One region of the Peribacillus sp. CSMR9 genome, then DNA from elsewhere that is predicted to be linked to it. Evidence: riboswitches for the same ligand, from Rfam matches in the RefSeq annotation. Region 1 holds a riboswitch; each other region holds the start of a gene.
What was found. Region 1 has a riboswitch for cobalamin ahead of N9I19_RS09440 (energy-coupling factor ABC transporter permease). Riboswitches for the same ligand answer to the same signal wherever they lie in the genome.
Positions count from the first base shown of each region.

Region 2: it holds a riboswitch for cobalamin, as region 1 does, so the genes downstream of both, N9I19_RS05540 (ribonucleoside-diphosphate reductase subunit alpha) here and N9I19_RS09440 (energy-coupling factor ABC transporter permease) in region 1, are expected to answer to the same signal.
Region 3: it holds a riboswitch for cobalamin, as region 1 does, so the genes downstream of both, metE (5-methyltetrahydropteroyltriglutamate--homocysteine S-methyltransferase) here and N9I19_RS09440 (energy-coupling factor ABC transporter permease) in region 1, are expected to answer to the same signal.
Region 4: it holds a riboswitch for cobalamin, as region 1 does, so the genes downstream of both, N9I19_RS13100 (helical backbone metal receptor) here and N9I19_RS09440 (energy-coupling factor ABC transporter permease) in region 1, are expected to answer to the same signal.

Region 1 is NZ_JAOPHO010000014.1:23,764-27,979, forward strand. It holds gene N9I19_RS09425 (energy-coupling factor ABC transporter ATP-binding protein) at 1-587, opposite strand, end outside; gene cbiQ (cobalt ECF transporter T component CbiQ) at 606-1,328, opposite strand; gene N9I19_RS09435 (energy-coupling factor ABC transporter substrate-binding protein) at 1,369-1,680, opposite strand; gene N9I19_RS09440 (energy-coupling factor ABC transporter permease) at 1,682-2,425, opposite strand; cobalamin riboswitch at 2,605-2,802, opposite strand; cobalamin riboswitch at 3,005-3,194, shown strand; gene N9I19_RS09445 ((2Fe-2S) ferredoxin domain-containing protein) at 3,346-3,714, shown strand; gene cobJ (precorrin-3B C(17)-methyltransferase) at 3,729-4,216, shown strand, end outside.
Region 2 is NZ_JAOPHO010000005.1:91,122-95,337, reverse strand. It holds gene N9I19_RS05555 (SulP family inorganic anion transporter) at 1-474, shown strand, start outside; gene N9I19_RS05550 (hypothetical protein) at 560-706, shown strand; gene N9I19_RS05545 (manganese-dependent inorganic pyrophosphatase) at 805-1,734, opposite strand; cobalamin riboswitch at 2,028-2,209, shown strand; gene N9I19_RS05540 (ribonucleoside-diphosphate reductase subunit alpha) at 2,349-4,216, shown strand, end outside.
Region 3 is NZ_JAOPHO010000028.1:3,651-7,866, forward strand. It holds gene N9I19_RS13835 (aminopeptidase) at 1-968, opposite strand, end outside; gene bcp (thioredoxin-dependent thiol peroxidase) at 981-1,451, opposite strand; gene N9I19_RS13845 (potassium channel family protein) at 1,514-1,930, opposite strand; cobalamin riboswitch at 2,190-2,381, shown strand; gene metE (5-methyltetrahydropteroyltriglutamate--homocysteine S-methyltransferase) at 2,527-4,216, shown strand, end outside.
Region 4 is NZ_JAOPHO010000025.1:23,216-27,431, reverse strand. It holds gene N9I19_RS13120 (hypothetical protein) at 1-142, shown strand, start outside; gene N9I19_RS13115 (hypothetical protein) at 480-710, opposite strand; tRNA gene N9I19_RS13110 (tRNA-Arg) at 886-959, opposite strand; gene N9I19_RS13105 (polysaccharide deacetylase family protein) at 1,157-2,050, shown strand; cobalamin riboswitch at 2,137-2,312, shown strand; gene N9I19_RS13100 (helical backbone metal receptor) at 2,475-3,440, shown strand; gene N9I19_RS13095 (FecCD family ABC transporter permease) at 3,403-4,216, shown strand, end outside.

The sequences.
Region 1 (4,216 bases):
AGAATTATCGTTTTGTCAGGGTGGTGAATACTGTCCAGCAGAGCCATGATCTGTCGGGAGAAATAAGGATCCAATCCAGCGGTAGGCTCGTCCAAGAGCCAGACATCTGGTTCCATGGCTAGTACCCCTGCAATGGCGACACGTTTTTTTTGCCCTAAGCTTAAAAAATGGGTGGGTCTGTCCTTTAATTCCGTTACTTCCGTTTGAGCCATCGCCCATTGTACTTTCTCGCGGACTACGTTTCTTTCCCATCCTAAATTCATCGGTCCAAACGAAATATCCTGTTGCACATTAGCGGAAAAAAGCTGAGAATCGGGATCTTGAAAAACGATCCCAACTTGTTTTCTTAATGATAATAATGCTTTACGGTCATATTTAATTTTCTTGCCCTTATATCTGATAGTTCCTGATGTTGGTTGTAAAAGACCATTTAAATGGAGGAACAGAGTCGATTTGCCGGCTCCATTATTGCCTAATAATGCAATCTTTTTACCTTGTTGAACGGTTAGTGAAAGATCTTTGATAGCGAACGTTCCATCTGCGAATTGATGGGTGAGGCCCTCTATATTAAAAATATGCTCTTCCATTTCTGAATTGCCTCCAATTTACATATATCCATAAATAAAGATTAAGCTTCCTAGTATGATAATGGCGATCAGCCAATTGCGGGAGGAATAGGTGTAAGTATCATCGATATATGATAGGTTCTCCTGATATCCTCTTGCATTCATGGCCATCGTCAATTGCCCAGAGCGCTGGAATACTCCCAAAAATAATGATGAGATTAGTAACCCGAGAGATCGAATGCCTTGCCTTATCGAGCCATATCCAAGTCGTGAAGCTTGTGATAGGTGAATGGCCACAGCTGTATCTAAAAAAATAAAGATGAAGCGATAGGTCAATTCTATTAAATCGATCAATAAAGATGGCACTTTAAGTTTTCGCAGCACGGATAGAATGACGGTAATGGGTGTTGTTAAGGTTAAGAAATATAAACAGCTTATACTGCCAAATACGACAGTGATCAAATTGATTACTGTACCAATGCTGTCATCGCTGATGAATATTTGCCAGTTTCCGACTTTCCAGGACCACCATATATTGGATATTGAAATGGGTTTGCTTGTAAAAGAAAAAAGGATGGTAATTGTACCTGATAATATAAAGAACCCCGGTAGTAAGAGTAATTTCAGATAATAAGAAAGTGGGATTCTTGCCGCAAAAATGATTAAAGCACTCATCACCGTAAAAGTGATGAGCGAAACGGCCATATCCCTTACAGTTAAGGAAAAAAGCAAAAGGGAGAGTGCAAAAATCATTTTTTCCAACGGATGTTCATCCTTTAGCCCATTGAAATAGGCATATTTATCAATGAGTAACATGCTTGGATTCTTCGGGCATGGCTTGTTTGGCTTGCTTATTCCTTTGTCTCATTACCCCAATGAAATATCCAATGAAACCAGCTCCGATTGCAGCCTGCAGCGCAAATAATAAGCTTTCTGTTTCTGCACCTGGTGGCTCCCAAATACTGTTGAACCATGGCTTATATTCCGGATGGATTTTAGTGATGGCTTCTTCAGCTTCGCCATCTGCACCGCCAAATTGCGTTCCTTGTTGGGTGATTAACGGTATGGTTGCAAGAATGACGACCAGGAAAAGCAACAGTAAACTTTTTTTCATATTAACGGGCCTCCTTAGATAAAACTCGCAGCAATTTCAATTCGCCTAGATTGTATTTTTTTAAGAAATTCATCACAACGACTGTCAATAATCCCTCGCTGATTGCCAAGGGAATTTGGGTCAGGGCGAAAATCCCTGCAAACTTAGTGAATGAGGCCATGAATCCCCCTACCTCGGATGGAAAAGCAAGAGCAAGTTGAACGGAAGTTACCACATAGGTTCCTAAATCTCCAAAAGCAGCTGCCAAGAAAACCGCAAGAGAAAAAGACCACCCCAATTTAGTTGCGCCCTTGAAGACAAAGTAAGAAATGAAAGGTCCGCATACTGCCATGGAAAATGCATTGGCCCCTAATGTCGTCAACCCTCCGTGAGCCAGTAATACAGCTTGAAATAACAGGACGATGGAACCCACGACACTCATGGCCAATGGTCCGAATAATATGGAACCCAAGCCAACTCCTGTAGGGTGTGAAGAACTTCCCGTAACGGAAGGAATCTTCAGGGCCGATAATATGAATACAAATGCTCCCGATAGGCCGAGTATCATTTTTGTTTCTGGGTTTTCCTTTACTTTGGACCTAATCGACCGGTAACCCAAGATTAAAAATGGAAGGATAATGGCCCACCAGAATATGGCCCATTCAATCGGTAAAAATCCCTCCATAATATGCATGGCCATAGCACGTTTTGGTACAAGAAGCAATAAAATGACAAAATAAAGAATTTTCCAATTGTCTTTTTTCATTCTTTCTCCTTTCAACACTTTTAATTTTTTCTGATCAAGGCTTTTAGAAGAAAAGCGGCGCCCAACATAAAAAGCACTTCTCTAAAAAAGAAAGAAGTGCGTAATGAACAGGAATTCCTCAGCATAAACCAACCACGGGCTATTCTGCCTGATCCGCACACCCATCCTCGTAGGCTGAAACAGTTTCACGCTTCATGGCAGGTCTCCTGGCTTTGGTTCATCATCCCATTACATCCTTCCCATCTCATTTGACAGTGGATTAACCTTAAGGCAATAGGACTTCCCTTTACAGTGGCGGGACCGCTCCGGATTTTCACCGGCTTCCCTTTTAAGCTGAATTTCCGAGAAAATTCAACACCATAAAACTTATGTAATTATTTTGAAAAATCTCGTATAGTTTATCATAAAGAAATAATTCCAGCTACACTCTCTTTTTTTTTTTTAGACTAATAACGCAGAGAAGCGAGGCATGGAGCTGGATTTACCCTATTAAACTTTTCTAAACAGTCGGAATAAACTTTGAATTTTGCTAAAGTTGTTATATGATAGATAAAGTTAGCTAGAAATGTATAATAAAACCAAATATTTCATTTTAAAAGTGCTCTTGTGTGAATTATCAAGGGATAATAGGGAAATCGGTGAAAATCCGATGCAGCCCCCGCTACTGTAAACGCTGATGAAATTGTCGATGACCACTGGCTTAATGCCGGGAAGGGACAAAGTAAAATGAAGCGTAAGCCAGGAAACCTGCTTTTGAAATTGTATGATACTTTTCGGAGGGAAAGGTAGAAGGACTATGACGATTTTGGGAGATTCAGCATATTTGCCGAAGGCTCCTCATTCATATAGTTTTTTTAAAACCTTAACTCTTATGTTAAGGTTTTTTATTTTGCCTTTTCCCTGAACTCAGGAGGAAGAAGATGACTACTTGGAACTTGCAGGGTACTAATACGCATCTGTTGATTTGCAATGGAAGCAGTTGCATGAAAAAAGGCGGGGAAGAAGTAACCCAAGCGATTCGCGATGAAATTACTTTAAAGGGACTGGATATGAAAATCCATACAACCAGGACACGCTGTAACGGAAGATGTAAGGACGCCTGCGTTGTAATTGAGTATCCCCAAGGGAGATGGTATCGGGTGGAAACCCCAGATTACGGTCGGAAGATTGTAAGTAATATCGATGATGGGGAGTTTGTGCCACAGCTGATCTACCGATTCAGTGATGGGGAAATGACCCCTAATCCAGATTTTCCTGCTCATACGGGTATTTCAAAGAACAAATCGTAAAAGGAGATGTCTTAATGAGTACTAACGGTAAATTATTCGTCGTGGGCTTTGGGCCAGGGAATTTTGAACACATTACCAAACGTGCTGTCGAAGCCCTTCAAGAAAGTGACTACATCATTGGTTATAAAACTTATGTTGAACTCATTCAGGGATTGCTTACAGATCAAACGATTATTAGTACGGGAATGACTGAGGAAGTATCACGTGCTCAGGAAGCAGTGAAACAAGCGGAGCTGGGAAAGAAAGTGGCTGTAATTTCCAGTGGTGATGCCGGAGTGTACGGGATGGCAGGGCTGGTTTATGAAGTATTGATTGAAAAAGGGTGGAAAGAAGATACTGGAGTGGGCATTGAAGTCATCCCTGGTATTTCTGCAATCAACTCTTGTGCGTCTTTACTTGGGGCACCTGTCATGCACGATTCGTGTACCATCAGCCTCAGTGATCATTTAACGCCTTGGGAACTTATCGCTAAAAGGGTGGAAGCTGCTGCAATGGCTGACTT
Region 2 (4,216 bases), on a different contig from region 1:
TCAATCGGGACCTTTGACTGGTCTTCCCTAAAGCGGCTCACTAAAGCTCCAAAGACGGATGCAGCAGTGATGATCGTGACGGTCCTCATTGTTCTTTATACACATGACTTATCTAAAGGGGTATTTGCTGGAGTGCTCTTGAGCATGATTTTCTTCTCGGCTAAAATTTCTAAAGTGGCTGTTGAGAAAACGGAAGACATCCATGCTAAGAAAATCATTTATCGTATCAGCGGACAAATATTTTTCGCTTCGGTTCAGGACTTTGTTTCTAAGTTCGATTTCAAGGAAAAAGCCGAAACGGTCATCATCGATTTTTCCCATTCTAAAATATGGGATGCTTCTGCAGTCGGTGCTGTTGATACGGTTGTCCTTAAATATCAGTTTCAAGGTACACCTGTCCAGGTGCAAGGCCTGGACGAGGAGAGTTCGTTATTGCTTGAAAAACTCGCCACCTCAGAAAGTAAAATATCTTGAAAAAGTATAATTCTGCTGAATAGAAACTTTTCAAACCGACAAAATAGATAACATGAAATATTTCCTTTTGAAAGGAGCGAAAAGCATGACATCCGATCAGGATTATACAGCAGCGAATCTGTCACCAGATTTATTGAATGAACTGAAAAGCTTTGAAAGCAAACTTGGCGAGGAAGCCAATAAAGAACTGATTGTCATCGCCTATGAAAAAGAAAAGGAAACCTTAAATTAAAAAAAAAGACTCAAACACCTTTAAATGGATGGTTGAGTCTTTTTTTAATGTACAGAAAAGGGGGCCCAAAGTATTGAATGGGCACCCCTTTTCCAATATTATTTACTGAATACGTCCGTTAAAACCGGAACGATTTGTTTTTTACGCGATACAACGCCCTCTAAGACGGCAATGTTATTGTTTAATGAAACGTCATATGCCTTTTCCACTGCATCAGCCGCTTTTCCAAGAGCCAAGGCCACAGAATCATTGGTCAAGATATCCGTTACGACGAATAGGAATAAATCCAATTCCTTCACAGCGATGACCGATTCAATGGCTGCTTCTATTTCAGCTTGCTTAGCAAGAACTTCGTTCGGATCTACAGCATTGACCTGAGCTATCTCCACTTTAGCCATTCCCATGGAGAATTCTTTTGCATCAAGAGTGATTAACTGGGCAATCGTCTTGTCGCTCAAGTCAGCTCCCGCCTTCAACATTTCCAAGCCATATGTTTCAGCGTTTACTCCCGCAATATCAGCCAGTTCCATAGCTGCTGCAACGTCTTGCTCTGTGCATGTCGGGGATTTGAACAATAAAGAATCGGAAATTATGGCAGATAGCATAAGTCCGGCGATCGCTTTAGGGACTTCAATGCCGTTTTCTTTATAGATTTTATTTAAAATGGTTGCCGTACAGCCAACTGGCTCCGCACGGTAATATAAAGGATCGCTTGTTTCAAAGTTAGCGATACGGTGATGGTCGATAACTTCCAACACACGGACTTGGTCAATATCTTCTGCACTTTGCTGGCGTTCGTTGTGGTCGACCAGGATCACTCCATCCGCTTCCCCTGCCACTTTTTCCACAAGGCGGGGAGCTTCGAATTTGAATTGGTCCAACGCATATTGAGTTTCACCATTCACTTCACCCAGACGAACTGGTTCAGCGTTGATACCTAGTTGCTTTTTAAGATCTGCATAAGCGATTGCTGAACAGATTGTGTCTGTATCCGGGTTTTTATGTCCAAAAACTAATACTTTTTCCAAGATTTTAACCCCTTTTTCATAAATATTTTTCCGCGAATCCCCTCATCGCAATAAGGGAGAGCCACCTTTACTATACACTTTATTTTAACACAAAATCCCGTAAATTCAGTGCTCAAATTACCCATTCCCCAATAAAATCTTTCATTCTCAATCCCTCTACCTTCACTTTGTCAATAGATAAGGGTTGGTTTTTCTCAAATATATTAGTTGAATTATCATCGTATATGGCTTACGATAATATAAGCAGAAATACTAGATATTGATTACACAAACAATACCAATAACTATATATAGAATATTTTATAATCCAAGGTGCCAGTGATGGCTGAAAAGGGAATCCGGTGTAAACCCGGAACTGTCCCCGCAACTGTAAATGTGACGAAATGAGAAACCACTGTATAGCTCTCTCTATACGGGAAGGACTCAAAGTAGGATGATCATGAGTCAGGAGACCTGCCTTGATTTTTTCATGTTTCTTATTCTTCGGGGATTGAGATGATGAAACGATAGTATAATGGCTATTTTTTCATGGTTCTTTTATTCTATCGTTTGATCCGCTCAATCCATTTGGGCGGTTTTTTTATTTTAGCGGAAGTTTACAAGGAGGATTATTAATGACTCAAACATATAACTCTACCATAAGCGAAAATGACACCGAAACGAATTCAATCCAGCTTGAGATGTTATCAAAGGAATTCGAAGGCCGTCTCGATATGGAAAAGTTCAAAAAGCGTTTTATAAAATGGCTTGATCGCAAAAGTGACTCAACCGATGAACAGGCATCAAAAAAACTGATTCAGCTCGCTCTTGAAAGTGTGGATATAGATGCTCCCGATTGGACATTCGTTGCTGCAGCAGAACTATTGAATACGATGTATAGGGATGCACAGGCAAATCGAGGTTATGAAGGCATGAGTTATGGCCCATTCTATGAACTGATCACGGAACTCTCGCAACTTTCAGAAGGCCAGCGTTATCCCATTTATAAATCAGAACTGCTAGCTTCTTATACGAAAGCGGAAATTGAGGAATTGGGTTCGGTGATCGACCCGGAAAAGGATAAATTATTTTCTTACATAGGCATCTACTTATTAAACGATCGCTACCTAGCCCGCCCCAAAAAAGACAAGGTCTACGAACTGCCTCAAGAGCGCTTCATGATCATCGCGATGGAAATCATGCGAATGGAAAAAACGGAGCATCGTCTTCAACTAATAAAAGAAGCTTACTGGGCTATGTCCAACCTTTATATGACTGTTGCGACGCCTACTCTATCCAATGCAGGTAAAACGCATGGACAGTTAAGCTCTTGTTTTATCGACGCAATTGAAGATTCCATTGACGGCATCTATCTATCTAACTACGATGCCGCAAAAGTATCAAAATTCGGCGGCGGTGTAGGTCTTTACGTTGGTAAGATTCGTTCGCTTGGTTCTGATATCCGAGGTTTCTCTGGAAACAGTTCCGGCACGACTCCCTGGATCCGGCTATTCAACCAGACAGCTGTCAGTGTCGATCAATTGGGGCAACGTAAAGGTGCCATCGCGATTTACTTGGATGCCTGGCATAAAGATATTATGAGCTTTCTTGATTTGAAGACGCAAAACGGGGATGACAGATTAAAAGCCCATGATATTTTTACAGGTGTATGTATTCCTGATTTGTTCATGGAGGCTGTACGCGACAGAAAAGAATGGTATCTTTTCGATCCGCATACCATCAAACAAACCCTTGGATTCTCACTTGAAGATCTTTATGACGAGAAGAAAGGCGAAGGAAGCTTCAGGAATCATTATGCACTTGCTGTCGAGGCCGCAGAAAATGGTACACTTCCAAACTATAGCTTTGAAAAAATCAATGCGATGGACATCATGAAAAGCATCATGATTTCTCAATTAGAAGAAGGCGTACCATATATGTTCTACCGCGATGAAGTGAACCGGAAGAATCCGAATAAACATAAAGGCATGATTTATTGTTCTAACCTTTGTACGGAGATTGCTCAAAACTTAAGCCCTTCGACGATCACGGATGAATATGAAACAGAAGATGGAGATGTCGTTGTGGTCCGTAAAAGCGGCGATTTCGTTGTCTGCAACCTATCATCCATTAACTTGCCCCGTGCGGTGAGCAGCGATGTTTTGGAGAGGTTAATTCCCATTCAGATCCGGATGCTGGATAACGTCATTGATGTCAATAATCTTCCGGTCAAGCAAGCATCCATCTCGAACAAACGTTACCGGGCAATTGGTTTAGGAACGTTTGGATGGCATCATTTACTTGCCACTCAGAATATTTATTGGGAATCGGATGAGGCTGTTCACTATGCCGATGCTTTATACGAAAAGATCGCTTACTTAACAATCAAAGCATCCAACGAGTTGGCCAAGGAAAAAGGATCATACCCATATTTCGAAGGATCGGATTGGCATACAGGGGAATATTTCGAACTTCGTGACTATACAGATCAAAAATGGATGGA
Region 3 (4,216 bases), on a different contig from region 1:
GAACGGTTTCCATTATCAGCTTCTTCATAGGCAAGTCCAAGAGCCAAGTGCAGACTCCCGCTTATTTTCTCATCAAACAATATATCGTCCATAGGTTCCAATATGTATGGATTGATTCCAATTGCGAACTCCCCGATAAAACGGGACCCCTCATCAATATCCAGAATTCGGTTCATTTTAGAAGATTGATTGGAAATGGCTTTACTGATTTTCCCCTTTTTCAAGTTTAATTCTATGTCACTAAAAGTGATTCCTTCATAGGTTGTGGGTGTGTTGAAGGCTATCCTTCCATTGACGCTCTCTTTTATAGGTGCAGTAAATACTTCCCCGTCCGGTAAATTCTTTTTTCCGGCACATATGATAGCCGGCATACCTTTAATGGAAAAGGTCAAATCTGTCCCTGGTGAAACGATCCTGACTTTGTCAGTTCGTTCCATCAATAGTTTTAACGGTTTTAATGCCGCCTCCATTTTCCCATAATCCATTGTGCATACGTTCAAAAGGAAGTCTTGATACCTGTCGAAAGTCATGCCGGCTTTTTGCGCTGATGTGTTGGTGGGATAATTAAGCAAGACCCAACGTCGGTTGTTCACATAGAAAAGAGTTGGAGAATTCATAGCCTCCCCTTGAAGACGGTGCCTTTCGAGGAGAACATCAGTCATTTCCACATCGTTTTCTTCACCGGTGATGATGATGACCGCATCGATATCCGTATATTTCTTCAGAGCCCATTGCGATGATGTGTCAAGTTGTTCCTTCACATTCCCTTGTAATAGGTGCCGGCTTATCTCATCGTCTTCAAGTTCTACATATGGATAAGCACCCACTCTGTATGTTTCATCAATCAGCTCTTTCAATAATGGTTTCGTGTTGATATGGCCCCGAATAAGGATTCTCTCTTTTGGCTTTAATTGTATCGAATGATGAATCAGCCTGGCAGCAAGCTTCGTTATTCGCTCATCCTTCATTTGCCTGTCCCCTTATTTTTTGAGGTCGCGAAGAGTTTCAAGAGCTTCTTCGACGTGGCCTTTTACTTTTACCTTACGCCATTCTTTGACTATCTTACCTGCCTTATCAATCAGGAATGTTGAACGTTCAATGCCCATATACTCCTTGCCGAAGTTCTTTTTCAATTGCCACACATCAAATGATTCAGCAGCTTCATGATTTTCGTCAGCTAGCAGCAGAAAAGGCAATCCATGTTTTTCGATGAATTTTTCATGTCGTGCCGCTGGGTCTGGGCTGATACCAATGATGACAGCGTCCAATTCCTCAAATTGCTCATTGTGGTCCCGGAAATCACAGGCCTCCGTCGTGCATCCTGACGTCATGTCTTTTGGATAAAAATATAAAACAATGTATTTCCCCTTAAAATCCGATAGGGAAACCATTTCACCATTGTTTGCTGGGAGTTGAAAATCAGGTGCTTTTTCTCCAATTTTAACAGTCATATTGAACCCTCCATTTCTTTCATTATGGTAAGAGTACCCAATAATCGAAAGAAATACAACTTTCATTTATTCCTTCTTTCCTGATCTAAATCAATCACCGTCCGAATTACAAACGCGGCCGGGAGCGTATAGCCGATGAATGCCTGGATTGTCGCAATCATCCTGCCTACGCCTATCGGGGATATATCCCCATACCCTACAGAAAACATCGTCATCGCACTAAAATAAAAAGAAGTCTTCAGTTGCTCGTAAAAACTGCCGTCCAAACGATTGCCCATATCAAGAATCACTGAATGATTCTGAAGCTCGTATAATAAATAAATCAGTGCAAATCCAACTAATATCGTCGCATATAAATTGCCAAGCCACAGCATATCCTCCAGAGAGAACTTCTTTCCTCCCGACTCAACAAGAAATAAGGTACGAATGCTCATCACCATGCAAAAAATGATTCCTGCAATCAAGATGTAGAAAGTCATCCCCCACGCCCCATTTCAAAACGCCACTCCCTCTATACATACTCCCTGTCCAAACAATATATTCTTTCTTAGGGACAGACTTTATCCTTATCACTAACACATCCTAAACGCATTTGTCAGGAATTCGGGACCTTATCCCGAATCTTTTTCATGTTGACCCTTTTAGTCGGATATGTTAAGGTTGTCTAAATATTTATAATAATTTTTATTTTATAAATATTAGCCACCTGCAATCAGTTTATCCAGCAGGTTTTGTGAAATTTCATATGTGGAAATAGGTTCCTAATTTTCATTAGGATTAAAAGGGAAGCCCGGTGTAATTCCGGCACGGTCCCGCCACTGTAATGGGAATGTTAGCGCCATCCAATATGCCACTGATCAACGGATCGGGAAGGCCCGTCGCTAATGATATTCCCTAAGTCAGGAGACCTGCCTATTTCGACAACACTGTTTTAACCTACGGGAGATAGGGAGGTGTTAGGGACCTTATAATTGTAAGGGGCATTCTGCATGCCTCTTTATTTTAAGCATTTCTAACTTTCTCTTTTGACGGTTAGGGATGCTTTTTTATTGTTAAATCAAATGAATGTAGGAGGATGGGAATTTTGAAAAGCAGCAGTTTGGGTTACCCGCGAATCGGGGAAGATCGTGAATGGAAACGTACATTAGAAGCTTACTGGTCCGGTAAAATCGATGAAGCAGAATTTACGGCACAACTAAAAGCCATCCGTTTAGGCAACTTACAAAAACAGAAGAAACGAGGCATTGATATCATTCCTGCCAACGACTTCACTTTATATGATCAAATGCTGGATATGTCCGTCATGTTCGGTCTTGTTCCTGAACGTTATTCAGCCTATGAAGGCGGATGCGTTCCCCTTTCCGTTTATTATTCAATGGCCCGCGGAAACAATGACGAAGTCGCTTCCGAAATGACGAAATGGTTCAATACGAACTATCACTATATTGTCCCTGAATTAAACCTGTCACAGCTGACTTTAACAGAAAATAAACCACTTGCAGCATATCGGGAGGCCAAGGAAAAGCTAGGGATTGAAACCAAACCCGTGTTGATCGGACCTTATACTTTCATCTCCCTTTCCAAAGGCTTCAATAAAAAAGATATCCCTGGCATCATCCTGAGCCTGCTTCCCCTATACACGCAAATCCTGCAAGAGTTGGAGCAAGAAGGCGTGAAGTGGGTTCAAATGGACGAACCTTCTCTTGTTTCATCCATTTCCAAAGATGATATGCAAACTGTTACTTACCTCTATGAAAAACTGAATGAAGCAGCACCAAACCTGAACATCATGCTACAAACATACTTTGATGCCGTGGAGCATTACCAAGAAGTCATCGAATTACAAGTCCAAGGAATCGGTCTTGATTTTGTACATGATAAAGGGAGGAATCTAAGTAATCTTGAAGCATTCGGTTTCCCGAAGGACAAAGTGCTTGCTGCAGGTGTGATTGACGGAAAAAACATTTGGCTATCTGATTTATCGAAAAAAATCCAATTGATCGAGACTCTTAAGAAAAAGGTAGCCGAAGACCAAATCTGGCTTCAGCCCTCTTGTTCCCTGCTTCATGTCCCAGTGACCGTTCGTAATGAAACCGCCCTTTCAAAAGAAGTGAAAGAGGCCCTCGCTTTCGCTGATGAGAAACTTGAGGAAATCATACTCTTGGTCAAAGGGAATAATCAAGGCTTTGAAGCAATCGCCGAAAAAGTCGATGCTAATAAATTTACGGTTCAAACGTTAGCAAGTTCAAATGCACGGAATCATGGGAATGTACAATCCAATGTCGAAAAGGTTAAAACCAGGAACGTCGGCCGTCAGCTTCCATTTAAAGAACGTTACCAAAAACAACAGGAATTTTTCAAATTGCCTTTTCTTCCTTCGACTACGATCGGCAGCTTTCCACAGACATTTGAAGTTAAACAAGCACGTGGGAAGTTCAAAAGAGGAGAATGGACCGCTTCGCAATATGAAACATTCGTTAACGAAGAAATCGGCAGGTGGATTGATATCCAAGAAGAAATCGGCTTGGATGTTCTTGTACACGGGGAATTCGAACGGACGGATATGGTTGAATACTTCGGCCATAAGTTAGGCGGATTCGTCTTTCTAGAAAAGGGCTGGGTACAATCCTATGGGTCTCGCTGCGTGAAACCACCAGTCATCTACGGTGACATCGATTTCATCGAACCGATGACAGTCAGGGAAAGTGTATACGCACAATCACTGACGAACAAGACGGTAAAGGGAATGCTAACAGGTCCTGTCA
Region 4 (4,216 bases), on a different contig from region 1:
TATGAATGCTGTAGGAAATTATAAATTGAGTGGTAGCGTTTCTAATGGCTATGTAAGTCTTACTAGTTCTCTCAAACTTACTCTTTTAAATAAAAATAGTAAATATGCTCGTGTTTATCAAAAATATTCATATAGAGATTAAAATTTTTAATGGAGTTGAATTAAAATGAATGTATCGCCTTCTTATTTTATATTTGGTTTAATAAACATGATTTTAATGATTGGAGCTATACCAGCTATCATATACGCTTTATATTTATTAAGAAAAATTTCAAAAAAATAAAGTGAAAAAGGAAGAGGGACTTTTGTAGTCCCTCTTCCTTTTTTTGTGCCTTTGTTTCTTCAGCCAATTACAATAAGGGTCATTAATCCCCTCCAACTTGATCGAGTAGATATTAATGAGATTCTTCTAACTGGTTCTATGTTTCATGCTTGGCTCCATCGTGCAGGTTACATGGACCCAAAAGCGACTAGTTTTTTCATTTCATAAAAGACGGATGATAAACAGATAAGTATTCCGTTAAATACCTTATGTGCCGTACATATTCGCCTAATGTTCGCTGTCGGACACCTTCAGCAACTTTTGCACGGAGAAAAATATCTAAGGCTTCTTGCAGTGTGTATTCAATCGTGAAACTATCCGTAGCCTTACTGTCCAATTTCCGTTCCTTTATCGCAGTTCCACGCTGTTTAATAACGTGTTTCTTCATGAAAAAAAGCACCTCCAGACATAGAAAAATAATAGTGAAATGGAATATCACTGTTTCCTACGTACAGAAATGCTTTTATCCTACATGCAATTTACGGCTTTTAACGGTCATACCAACAGAAAAAACCCTGCTACAACACGGAAGAACCGCATTATAACAGGGTTTATAAAATTAGCGTCCCAGATAGGAATCGAACCTACGACCTACAGCTTAGGAGGCTGTCGCTCTATCCTGCTGAGCTACTGGGACATATAAAAAAGTCGACGACTTATTTATTATATTTCTTATAGGCAAACTTTTCAAGTTAATAGCAATAATAATTATGAAAAAAAACATCTAGACGCTTAGGGGGCACTCAGCTCTCCTGTTTCCTTACTCTTCATTAAATGGAATACTTTATTATTTCCTGGTTTTCTGGTACTATTATGCTAGAAAAAATTAGGAGAATGATAGTGGGGAATTATAGAGTTTTATGGATGGTGACGCTGCTGGGGATTTTAATTTTACCGGCATGCTCACAAGGGATTTTAGAGGGTATAGGCACAAAGACGGCTGCACCGATCACGAAAGATAACATTGAAGTGGCTGCAGCAGCGGAGAATGACACTGGGCAGGATTCGGAGGACGAATTATATACTGAACGAATCGATACGAGAGACTGGATAACGGCCGAGTCCGCGGTACAGCTTCCAATATTGATGTATCATAGCATTTCTGAAGGCAATGGCCTTCGGGTACCAAAAGAGGAATTCCGATTACAAATGACTTGGCTTCGGGAAAATGGTTACTATACATTATCCCCTGAAGAAGCATTTCTCGTTTTAACCGAAAATCGGATGCCAAGTGAAAAGTGTGTCTGGCTTACTTTTGATGATGGCTATACAGATAACTACACGGACGCTTTCCATATACTAAAAGAATATGATATGAAAGCGACTGTCTTCATGATCGGGAAGTCCATCGATAAAGGTCATCACCTGACTGAAAATCAAATGATGGAGATGAGCGGGAATGGGATTTCGATCGAAAGCCATACTATCAACCATTTGGAGCTGAACCGAATGACGGCAGAGCAGCAAGAAGCGGAAATGGTCCAGTCAAAGGATCTGTTCGATCGTATCCTGCAACAGGACACGACAGTGCTTTCCTATCCAGTTGGTCGTTATAATGAAGAGAGTCTCAGGCTTTCAGAAGAAGCTGGATACAAGATGGCAGCCACTACTGAACCTGGAGGAGCTTCAAGGGAACAAGGGATGTATGCCTTGCATCGAGTTCGGATTTCACCTGGATTATCAGTCGGTGGGTTCGCGTCGCTGATAGAAAATGCTTCAAATCATTGAAAATGGACGGTGCATTTCAAACTTGTTCAGAAAAATCATATAATAATCGATTCTTACATGGTGTATAATGAAGGCAGTGAAAATTATATACATATGAACGATTTGGTGTCTTAATGACTTAAAAGGGAAGTTGGTGAAATGCCAGCGCGGTCCCGCCACTGTATTTGGGAGCTGAAGGCTGTGTACCACTGTATGGGGATATGGGAAGGTGCCGTTGACGATGACCATGAGCCAGGAGACCTGCCAAGATTCGTACACCTGTAACCTACGCGGATGGGAAGGTGTGTGGCAGACCCTAAGAGTCCGTAATGATATTGTTGCCATACAAGCATCTTCCGTTTAACGGGAGGTGCTTTTTGTTTTGGGTGCATCTTCCGAGATTATTAGGTGAAGAAATTAAATGAAAAGATTGTGGGGAATGAAAATGAAGAAGATTTTTGGTTTGATATTGTTGATGTTGCTTACTGCAGGCATGATGGTTGGCTGCAGTGACGCTACTGATGAAGGAAAAGAAAAGCAGCAAACGAATCATGCTCAACACGACGCTTTCCCGATTACGATTAAAGATGCAACGGGCGAAAAAGTAACGATAGAACAAAAACCGAAGAAAATCGTTACGTTGATACCAAGTAATACAGAAGTGGTCTTTGCACTTGGTTTGGGTAAAAAGGTCGTTGGTGTTTCCGACAATGATAATTACCCGGAAGAAACGAAAAAAATTAAAAAAGTTGGCGGAATGGAAATGAACACGGAGCTGATTGTCTCCATGAAGCCTGACCTTGTTCTTGCCCATGCATCAAGTGCCCATAATTCGAATGAGGGATTAAAGCAGCTTAAGGATGCTGGAATAGATGTCCTTGTAGTCAATGATGCACAAAGCTTTGACCAAGTCTATGAATCTATTGAAATGATTGGAAAGGCAACGGGAGAAAATGATAAGGCAAGCGAAATCGTTGCGGATATGAAAACGAAGCTCAAGGATATTCAGGAAAAAGCCAAATCCGTTAAGGAAGCGGATAGGAAGACCGTTTTAATTGAGGTTTCGCCATCACCGGATATATATACACCTGGAAAAAATACCTTCATGAATGAAATGCTTCATATTATTTCAGCGGATAATGCTGCTGCTGAATTGGACGGCTGGGCAAAAATTGATGAAGAGTCGATGATTGCTGCAAATCCGGATGTCATCATTACAACGTATGGTAATTATACAAAAGATCCAGTAAGTGAAGTGACAGGCCGAAAAGGATGGCAAGACGTAAATGCCGTTAAGAATGGCCAAGTCTTTGATGTCCCTTCTGACTTGGTGACCCGTTCCGGTCCACGCTTAATAGAAGGAGTAGAGGAACTTGCAAAAGCAGTCTATCCGAACCAATTTGACAACTAAATGGGCGTTTGCTTATTTGATTGCGTTGTTAATTTTGTTATTCGCAATGACGATAGGCATTTCCTTTGGTTCGGTGCCAGTTCCGATTCCCGTACTTATACAAATAATCGGCAAGGAGATTTTCCACTTGCCGATTTCTGCTGATCCGGATGTGATGCTTACGAATATCGTGATGAACATCCGCTTGCCGCGTGTGCTGCTCGCTGGTTTGGTTGGGGCATCACTTGCGATTGCCGGGGCAGCCTTTCAGGGACTGCTCCGGAACCCGCTCGCTGATCCTTACACATTAGGTATTTCTTCAGGAGCATCGGTCGGCGCCGTATTGACAATATTCTTGAATATATCACTGCCATTCATCGGTTTATATACTCTTCCGGCATTGAGCATCTTATGTTCAGTGCTCACGATGCTCTGCGTACTGACTTTTGCAAAAAAAATGGATCGGTCGATGAAAGTGGAAACGATTATCTTAACGGGAATCATTTTCAGCTCGTTTTTAAGTGCCTTCATTTCATTGATGATTGCGCTGACGGGTGATGAATTAAGACAAATCATCGGCTGGCTGATGGGAAGCGTCTCAATGCGCGGATGGAATTATATCGTAATCATTTTGCCGTTTTTTATCATTGGTTCGTTGACCTTGATCATGAATGCAAGCGAATTGAATGCGATGACTTTCGGGGAAGACCGGGCAAAACACTTAGGTGTGAACGTGAAGCGGCGGAAAATGTGGATCTTGATAGCCGGTTCGACATTGACAGGGGCAGCCGTTGCCG